Regions from separate parts of the Fictibacillus sp. KU28468 genome, predicted to be linked through region 2. Evidence: predicted binding sites of a transcription regulator. Region 2 holds the regulator's gene; the other holds the start of a gene.
The links. The regulator CtsR, encoded in region 2, represses protease genes until heat stress. The targets are predictions, from matches to a motif close to ATGGTCAATAAAGGTCAAACA.
Positions count from the first base shown of each region.

Region 1: a site for CtsR is predicted at 2,256-2,276, ahead of OKX00_RS18215 (ATP-dependent Clp protease ATP-binding subunit). Genes of this name have one in related genera too.

Region 1 covers NZ_CP110666.1:3,470,683-3,475,284, reverse strand. Annotated here, with positions in the region: gene OKX00_RS18225 (FAD-binding oxidoreductase) at 68-1,444, opposite strand; gene OKX00_RS18220 (BsuPI-related putative proteinase inhibitor) at 1,575-2,087, shown strand; gene OKX00_RS18215 (ATP-dependent Clp protease ATP-binding subunit) at 2,355-4,514, shown strand; gene OKX00_RS23405 (hypothetical protein) at 4,575-4,602, opposite strand, start outside.
Region 2 covers NZ_CP110666.1:4,333,784-4,338,385, forward strand. Annotated here, with positions in the region: gene OKX00_RS23035 (protein-arginine kinase McsB) at 1-890, opposite strand, end outside; gene OKX00_RS23040 (protein-arginine kinase activator protein McsA) at 894-1,430, opposite strand; gene OKX00_RS23045 (CtsR family transcriptional regulator) at 1,467-1,937, opposite strand; rRNA gene rrf (5S ribosomal RNA) at 2,472-2,588, opposite strand; rRNA gene rrf (5S ribosomal RNA) at 2,949-3,064, opposite strand; rRNA gene OKX00_RS23060 (23S ribosomal RNA) at 3,145-4,602, opposite strand, start outside.

The DNA.
Region 1 (4,602 bases), 860 kb from region 2:
TAGTCCTTTCTAAGGTAAGTTTGTACTTTATTATTACCCTGTCCGCATTCTCCTTAATCTGCTGTTTTTAAAATAAAACCTTCCCCGGATTTAAAATATGGCGGGGGTCGAACTGTTCTTTGATCATTTTCATCAATGGCAGGGTGTCGGCATGCTCCTGCTGCAAATATTTCATCTTGCCGATTCCGATTCCATGTTCACCGGTACAGCTTCCTCTTTTAGAAAGGGCATACTCGACAATCATCTCATTAATACGATTGGCTTTTTGTGTTTCTTCTTCGCTGCTCTTATCAAACATGAGAATAGAATGGAAATTCCCATCACCGACATGTCCGAGAACTCCGCCGTGCAGACCTTCCCTTTCTATCAGTTCACGGGCGTAAACCACAGCGCCTGTTAATTCAGATAAGGGCACACACACATCTGTCAGCATCATCTCTCTTCCAGGAAACCCATGCTTAAATGCATAGGCAAGGTGATGTCTTGCTTCCCAAAGCTTTGCCTTCTTTATAGAATCTGTTTCGAATATCAGATCTTCAGAACCGTTAGCTGACAACAGTTCTTCAGCAAAGGCGACATCCTGCTGCATACCGGATGGGTTACCATGAAACTCCAGGAAAAGAGTGGGCTTTTCGGGATAGGAGGTTTCACTGTGCTGATTGACCTGCCTGATGGAATATTCATCAACAAGCTCTACACGGGCTAGTGAGTTTCCTGAGGAAAGAAGAGATATTGCGCCATCTACCGCCGCTTTAACACTAGGGAAAACCGCTCTTCCAGCAACAGTAGCCTCAGGAATGCCATAGACTTTGAGTGTAAGTTCAGTAAATACACCTAACGTGCCTTCCGAACCGACAAAAAGACTTGTCAAATGATACCCGGATGATGATTTTGCGGCGAGCCCGCCTGTATGGATAATCGAGCCGTCTGAAAGGACGACTTCCAGATCTCTGACTTGAGGCCGCATGATTCCATACCGCACGCTAGTCGTACCGCTCGCATTCGTTGCTGCCATCCCGCCTAACGTAGCATCTGCTCCTGGGTCAACAGGGAAAAACAAACCGTACTTTTTTAATGCCTGATTCAATTGTGTACGTGTTACCCCCGGCTGCACCCTGACTAGGAAATCCTCTTCACGCACTTCCAAGATCTTGTTCATGTTCTGGAAATTAATAGAGATGCCGCCCTGCAGTGGAATGCAGTGACCTTCAAGACTTGAACCTGCTCCAAAAGGAACAACAGGAATCTGGTGTTCGCTGGCGTATTGTAATATAGAAGAAACTTCGGAAGCTGAATCAGGAAAAACCACCACTTCCGGAAGTACAGGTGAATGATGGGACTCATCTTTGCTGTGCTGCTGAAGGATCGTCTCGTTGCTTGTTGCACGTTTTTCATCGGTAAGTTTTTTCATTTCTATAAGCAAATCTTCATGTAGTACTGGCATGTAAAAATCCTCCCTTGGGTGTATGTTAATAATCTCTCTTAAGGGTACTTATAGATGTAGACATAAAAATCCTTTTTTTATTCTGGTAAAATAACAAAAATCAGCCAAGACTATGTGTGAGGTGATGACATTGAAAAACTGGCTGCTTATATTGGGGTTTATCATCGTTTTAGCCGGATGCGGCACAACGGAAAAGAATGAGGCTAAGAAGGGAGAACCAGTCATGGGAGACGGAAACAAACAGGAACAGAAAAAAGACGATCCTGAAAGAAACAATGGCGGAGGAATTGTTGCAGGCGCCATCGAGCCTAAACTTTCGATTCTCGAGCAAAAAGCTGGGAGAGCGCTATTGCGCTATGAACTGAAAAATCAGACAGAGCAAGTCAAAATATTTGAATTCACAAGCGGTAAGAAATTTGACTACATTGTGAAAAATAAAGAGGGCAAAAAAGTTTATCAATACTCAGATGACCATATGTTTACTCAAGCTCTTTCGAAGATCACTTTAAAACAAGGAGAAACCTATACACAGGACATCATAGTCAAAAATTTGCCAGCCGGAACATATACGATTGAAATCTGGCTCACGGCAATAGATGAGGATAACGATTACAGACAGAAGCAAACATTTGAGATTAAATAGTGAAGAGCCCGCTCATGAAGCGGGATTTTTTATTGGGTTGTGGTCTCCGCTTCATAAAAAAAACAGATCATTTGATTTTCGGGAACAAGAAGTGTAAGGTACTAGAAACCAAAGATAATGTTACACACTTAAAATAAGCAAATATAAATTATTTGAGCAAAAACCTTGAAAGTCAAAGAAGGTCAAAGTATAATAAATCCATAAGGTCAAAGATAGTCAAAGTTAGACAAGACAAATGACCTATTACAATGAAGGAGGAAATGCTTTATGCGATGTGAACAATGTAAAGTGAATCCTGCGACTATTCATATGAATGTTTCTTTTAATCAACACAAACAACAATTAACGCTTTGTACAGATTGCTACCATAAAGTAACACAATCCATGAACACTGCAGGAGGTATGAATCCAATGAATCAATTCTCATCCTTTGACGAATTCTTTAAACAAATGATGAGCAGCGGAATGAATTCAGGTATTTCCAGCGAGCAGCAGTCTCCTAAGACCCAGCAGGGTGGAGGAGGAGGATTCCTGGATCAATTCGGGCGCAATATCAGCCATGCTGCGAAAGCAGGCTTGGTCGACCCAGTGATCGGCAGGGAAGAAGAAATCAGCCGTGTCATTGAAATCTTGAATCGCCGAAATAAAAACAACCCTGTCCTCATCGGGGAACCAGGGGTAGGTAAAACAGCCATTGCAGAAGGTCTTGCATTAAAAATTGCAGAAGGCTCTGTGCCGGCTAAACTTTTATCTAAAGAAGTCTACTTGCTGGATGTGGCATCTCTTGTTGCTGATACAGGAATCCGAGGCCAGTTTGAAGAACGGATGAAGCAGCTGATCGCTGAACTTCAAAAACGCAAGAACGTCATTCTTTTCATTGATGAAATTCATCAGATTGTCGGTGCCGGTTCTGCGGAAGGATCTATGGATGCGGGTAACATTCTAAAACCTGCTTTAGCACGAGGAGAGCTTCAAGTTGTTGGGGCAACCACGTTGAAAGAATACCGCAAAATTGAAAAGGATGCCGCTCTTGAACGCCGTTTTCAACCAGTAATCGTTAATGAACCCACGCCAGAAAAAGCGTATGAAATCTTAAAAGGACTTGCTCCAAAGTATGAACAATATCATGAAGTAAGCTTTTCTGATGATGTTCTAAAAGCATGTGTAAATCTTTCTCACCGCTATATTCAAGACCGATTCCTTCCAGATAAAGCAATCGATCTTATGGATGAGGCAGGTTCAAAAATCAATCTGCTGCACTCAGGAAGTGAAACTTCTTCTATTGAAGAAAGATTAGAAGAAATTTCCAACGAAAAAGAAAAAGCAGCATTGAGCGAAAATTATGAGCTTGCAGCCAAACTTCGCCAGGAAGAACTTCAGCTTCAGGAAAAACTGACCGAAAACGAAGCGAAAACGAAGGCAGAGGTTTCATTGGAAGATATTCAAAAAATCGTTGAACAGAAAACAGGAATCCCTGTAAGGAAGCTTCAAGCGGACGAACAGGCAAAAATGAAAGACCTTGCGAAAAACTTATCCCGAAAAGTCATCGGACAAAAAGAAGCGGTGGATAAAGTATCAAAAGCCATCCGCCGAAGCCGTGCAGGCCTTAAGGCCAAAAGCCGTCCAATTGGATCCTTCTTGTTTGTCGGACCGACTGGGGTAGGTAAAACAGAGCTTACGAAGTCGCTTGCAGAAGAACTGTTCGGTGATAAGGAAGCCATGATTCGCCTCGATATGAGTGAGTACATGGAAAAACATGCCGTGTCCAAGCTGATCGGTTCACCTCCAGGTTATGTGGGCCATGATGAAGCTGGACAGCTGACAGAACTGGTGCGCCGCAAGCCTTATAGCATCATCCTGCTCGATGAAATTGAAAAAGCCCATCCGGACGTCCAGCACATGTTCCTTCAAATTCTTGAAGACGGGCGTCTCACTGACAGCCAGGGCCGTACGGTAAGCTTTAAGGATACAGTCATTATCATGACGAGCAATGCCGGTTCTGGACTTAAACAAACGAAGAAATTAGGATTTACAAACGAGGTGGCTGAAGTTCAAAAAGAAACAAGCATTCTCGATGCGATCGGTTCTTACTTTAAGCCAGAATTCCTTAACCGTTTTGACAGTATTGTTCAATTTCAGTCACTTAAAGAAGAAGATCTTGTTCAAATCGTAGACCTTATGCTTACAGAATTGAAAGCAAACCTGGTTGAACAAGGCATCTCCATCAGTTTTACGAATGAGGCGAAAAAGAAAATTGCTGAACTGGGCTATCATCCATCGTTCGGGGCACGTCCTTTGCGCAGAGTGATTCAGGAGAAAGTGGAGGATGCTGTTGCAGACGTCCTTCTGGAGCAAGAAGAAAGTACAGAATTACGTGTTGATGTTCGTGAAAATGAATTAGTTGTAGTAAAAAGAGAAATAAAATAATACTAAAAAAGAGCCATGCGATGCCGCATGGCTTTTTTGTGTGAGATATGTGATGTAACCCTAATCGTTGTCCTTGGAGCGAATAATG
Region 2 (4,602 bases):
CTGACGTCGGATAGGCACTGTGCAGCTTCCTTCGATTGGATGATCCGGCTGTTCGCCAGAACTCCATACGACCTGAAGATCCGGTCTTCAAGCTGGATTTTCAAACCGTCCTGCAGAGTTTTTCTTGCTGTTCTCTCTTGCTGAATAAGCTGAAGGACGACACCCCGCAAATCCTCCACAATATCTTCTTCTGATTTTCCAAGGGTTATCTGGTTGGAGATTTGAAAAACATTGCCCTGAGCTTCCGTTCCTTCCCCATATATCCCACGGACTACGAGACCCAGCTGGTTGATTGCCGGTATAATACGGCTGATTTGTTTCGTTAAGACCAGAGCTGGCAGATGCATCATAACAGAAGCACGCAATCCTGTTCCAACATTCGTCGGGCAGCTGGTCAGGTAGCCTCGTTCCTCATCAAACGCATAATCCACCTTTTGTTCGATCCAGTCATCCAATTCAGCTGCGAGGGTTAAAGCCTCATTCAGCTGGAAACCCGAAAAAAGGCACTGGATCCGGAGATGGTCTTCTTCATTGACCATGATGCTCACAGACTCATCATGATTAAGCATCACTGCACCAAACTTTGATTGTTCTGCAAGATGAGGGCTGATTAAGTGCTTCTCTACCAATACCCTTTTTGCGAGAGGTTTTAGCTGGTCGAGATGAAGAATTTCAAACTCTCCGAAATTCCCGCAGCTATTTTCCTTACAAGCCCCCGCTAATGTCTGAATAACAGCCTCTGATTCCTCCTTGGAAGCCAGATCTGGAAAATTATATTTTTCGAGGTTTCGGGCCAGCCGGATTCTACTGCTTAACACAATATCTGAATCAGGTCCTTCTTTTTTCATCCAGGGACTGATAGCTTCACTTATAAAATGTTCAAGTGACATGCTCTATTCCCCCTTTTCCCGGTTCTTTTGCTTTTCCAAAAGCCGAATTTGATCACGGGTCTCTGCCGCTTTCTCAAATTCCTCATTTAAAATATACTGCTGCATCGCTTGCTTTAATTTTTCCAATTCGCGTTTTTCTTGAAGCCCGCTGCCAATCCGTTTCGGAATTTTCCCGGCATGTCTTGTATTCCCGCCATGCACCCTCTTTAAAATAGGGTCCAGCTTCGAATCAAAAACTTCGTAGCAATGGCTGCAGCCAAATCTGCCGGATTTGGCAAACTGATTGTAGGTCATGCCGCACTGAGGGCAAGCCTGGACCGACTGTTGAGAAAGTCCTGGAGAAGCCGTTCCCGAAGTGGAAGGATCTCCATAAAGCAATCCAGAGAGAAGCTGATGAATAGAGAAAGTATTCGACCCCGGAAGGAATTCTCCTTTTTCTTTTGCACAATGCTCACAAATATGGAATTCTGTTTTCTTGCCGTTTACAATCTTCGTAAAATGTAAAGTGGCAGGCCGCTCATTGCATTCCTGGCAGAACATTTTTTTCCCCTCCCTATTAATAAATGTGATACATCGTTATCTGGTTCTAAATTTTAATGTCCGGATCATTGCTTTTAATAATTCAGCTCTTAATTGATCACGTTCAGGAAGGTCTAACACGTGTAAAACAGAGCGATCTGTCACGCTTAGCATAATCCTCGCCTCGCGTTCGGATACGATCTGCTCATCAAGCAACCGCAAAATAACATTCTCCGCATTTCCTTGTGAAATACGATCATTGATAAGAAGCAGTAGCTGATCAATAAGGTCGATATAATTCTCTGTTTTGACTTTAATGATTCGAATGTATCCCCCGCCGCCCCGTTTACTCTCTACAACAAAGCCTTTTTCCACCGTAAAACGGGTGTTGATGACATAATTAATTTGGGAAGGGACACACTGGAACTTTTCAGCAATATCCGTACGCTTGATTTCAATGAACGTCTCATTTGATCCCGCGATGACCTGCTTTAAATATGCTTCAATGATGTCTGAGATATTTTTCAACCTGCTCCCCTCCCCTCTGACTTTGACTATCTTTGACTATACAATTATATTATAGACGCTTTTTCAGGGTTTATGCAACTAATGTATACTTTTCGCATGATTGGGGGACTAGCTGTTTCTATCACAGTATTACCCGATATTTTTGGGATTAATCGTAACAATTTAAGACTTTTCAGTGTCGAAAACAGACAACACTTTACAGAGCCTGGGCTCAAGGAAGTTTTAGATTTCAAAAGTTTTGTACTGTTTTTGGGTTTTGTTGAAAAAGGGACTAATGGGAGCGATTGGAGGGCTGCTGGCGAAATAAGAGTGATCTAGACGGTCTGCCCTTGGGTGATTTGGGAGTGTTACTTGCGGGTTTGTACGGTTTACATGCGGCTTTGGCCTTTTTACGTGCGACTTTGAAGGGTTTACATGCGGGAATGGAGACTTTACGTGCGACTTTTCAGCCTTTACATGCCAAACCCATCATTGTCATAAAAAAGAACATACAAAAAAGCACTGCTGAAATCAATCCAACAGTGCTTCGTTCATGCCCGGCAACGTCCTACTTATACAGGGGCAAGCCCCCAACTCCCATCGGTGCTGAAGAGCTTAACTTCCGTGTTCGGTGTGGGAACGGGTGTGACCTCTTCGCTATGGCTAACCTTCGAATTTCCTTTGCTCCGAGCACGCCCTAAGCAGCGAGATGCAGACCACCTTATTTGGTTGATCCCTCGATGGTTTAATGAAAAATAGAACAAGTAATTAGTTTGTATAGGCTTTATTCTTTCGTATTCTCTTTGAAAATCATCTTTTTGTGGCTAATGGATACGGTTTCGAAAGTTCTGCTTTGTTGTCGGGAGCGTTACTTGCGGTTTTGGTGAGTTTACTTGCGGTTCGACAGCGTTTACTTGCGATTTTACACCCGTTACTTGCGGTTCGACAAGGTTTACTTGCCTATCACGTCATTTTCATAATAGAACATACAAAAAAGCACCGCTGGAATCTTTCCAACAGTGCTTCGTTCGTGCCCGGCAACGTCCTACTCTTACAGGGGGAAGCCCCCAACTACCATCGGCGCTGAAGAGCTTAACTTCCGTGTTCGGTATGGGAACGGGTGTGACCTCTTCGCTATCGCCACCAGACATATGTAGGTTTTTCAACCTATTTTGAGGTATATTCCCTCAAAACTAGATAACTTTTCATCCAAACTTCTGATTATTTTAAGGATAAGCCCTCGACCGATTAGTATCTGTCAGCTCCACGTGTCACCACGCTTCCACACCAGACCTATCAACCTCATCATCTCTAAGGGGTCTTACTCACTTGACGTGATGGGAAATCTCATCTTGAGGGGGGCTTCATGCTTAGATGCTTTCAGCACTTATCCCGTCCACACGTAGCTACCCAGCTATGCCCCTGGCGGAACAACTGGTACACCAGCGGTGTGTCCATCCCGGTCCTCTCGTACTAAGGACAGCTCCTCTCAAATTTCCTGCGCCCGCGACGGATAGGGACCGAACTGTCTCACGACGTTCTGAACCCAGCTCGCGTACCGCTTTAATGGGCGAACAGCCCAACCCTTGGGACCTACTTCAGCCCCAGGATGCGATGAGCCGACATCGAGGTGCCAAACCTCCCCGTCGATGTGGACTCTTGGGGGAGATAAGCCTGTTATCCCCAGGGTAGCTTTTATCCGTTGAGCGATGGCCCTTCCATGCGGAACCACCGGATCACTAAGCCCGACTTTCGTCCCTGCTCGACTTGTAGGTCTCGCAGTCAAGCTCCCTTGTGCCTTTACACTCTGCGAATGATTTCCAACCATTCTGAGGGAACCTTTGGGCGCCTCCGTTACAATTTAGGAGGCGACCGCCCCAGTCAAACTGCCCACCTGACACTGTCTCCGAACCGGATCACGGTTCCAGGTTAGAATTTCAATACAGTCAGGGTAGTATCCCACCGACGCCTCCATCGAAGCTGGCGCTCCGACTTCCCAGGCTCCTACCTATCCTGTACAAACTGTACCAAAATCCAATATCAAGCTGCAGTAAAGCTCCATGGGGTCTTTCCGTCCTGTCGCGGGTAACCTGCATCTTCACAGGTACTATAATTTCACCGGGTCTCTCGTTGAGACAGTATCCAAGTCGTTACACCTTTCGTGCGGGTCGGAACTTACCCGACAAGGAATTTCGCTACCTTAGGACCGTTATAGTTACGGCCGCCGTTTACTGGGGCTTCAATTCAGAGCTTCTCCCGTAAGGGATAACCCCTCCTCTTAACCTTCCAGCACCGGGCAGGTGTCAGCCCCTATACTTCGCCTTGCGGCTTCGCAGAGACCTGTGTTTTTGCTAAACAGTCGCTTGGATCTATTCACTGCGGCTCTCTCGGGCGTTAACCCTATCAGAGCACCCCTTCTCCCGAAGTTACGGGGTCATTTTGCCGAGTTCCTTAACGAGAGTTCTCCCGATCATCTTAGGATTCTCTCCTCGCCTACCTGTGTCGGTTTGCGGTACGGGCACCTCTTTCCTCACTAGAGGCTTTTCTTGGCAGTGTAGGATCAGGGACTTCGGTACTGTAATTTCCCTCGCCGTCACAGCTCAGCCTTCACGATTGCGGGATTTGCCTCACAATCAGCCTAACTGCTTAGACGCGCATTTCCAATCGCGCGCTCTCCCTACCTTCC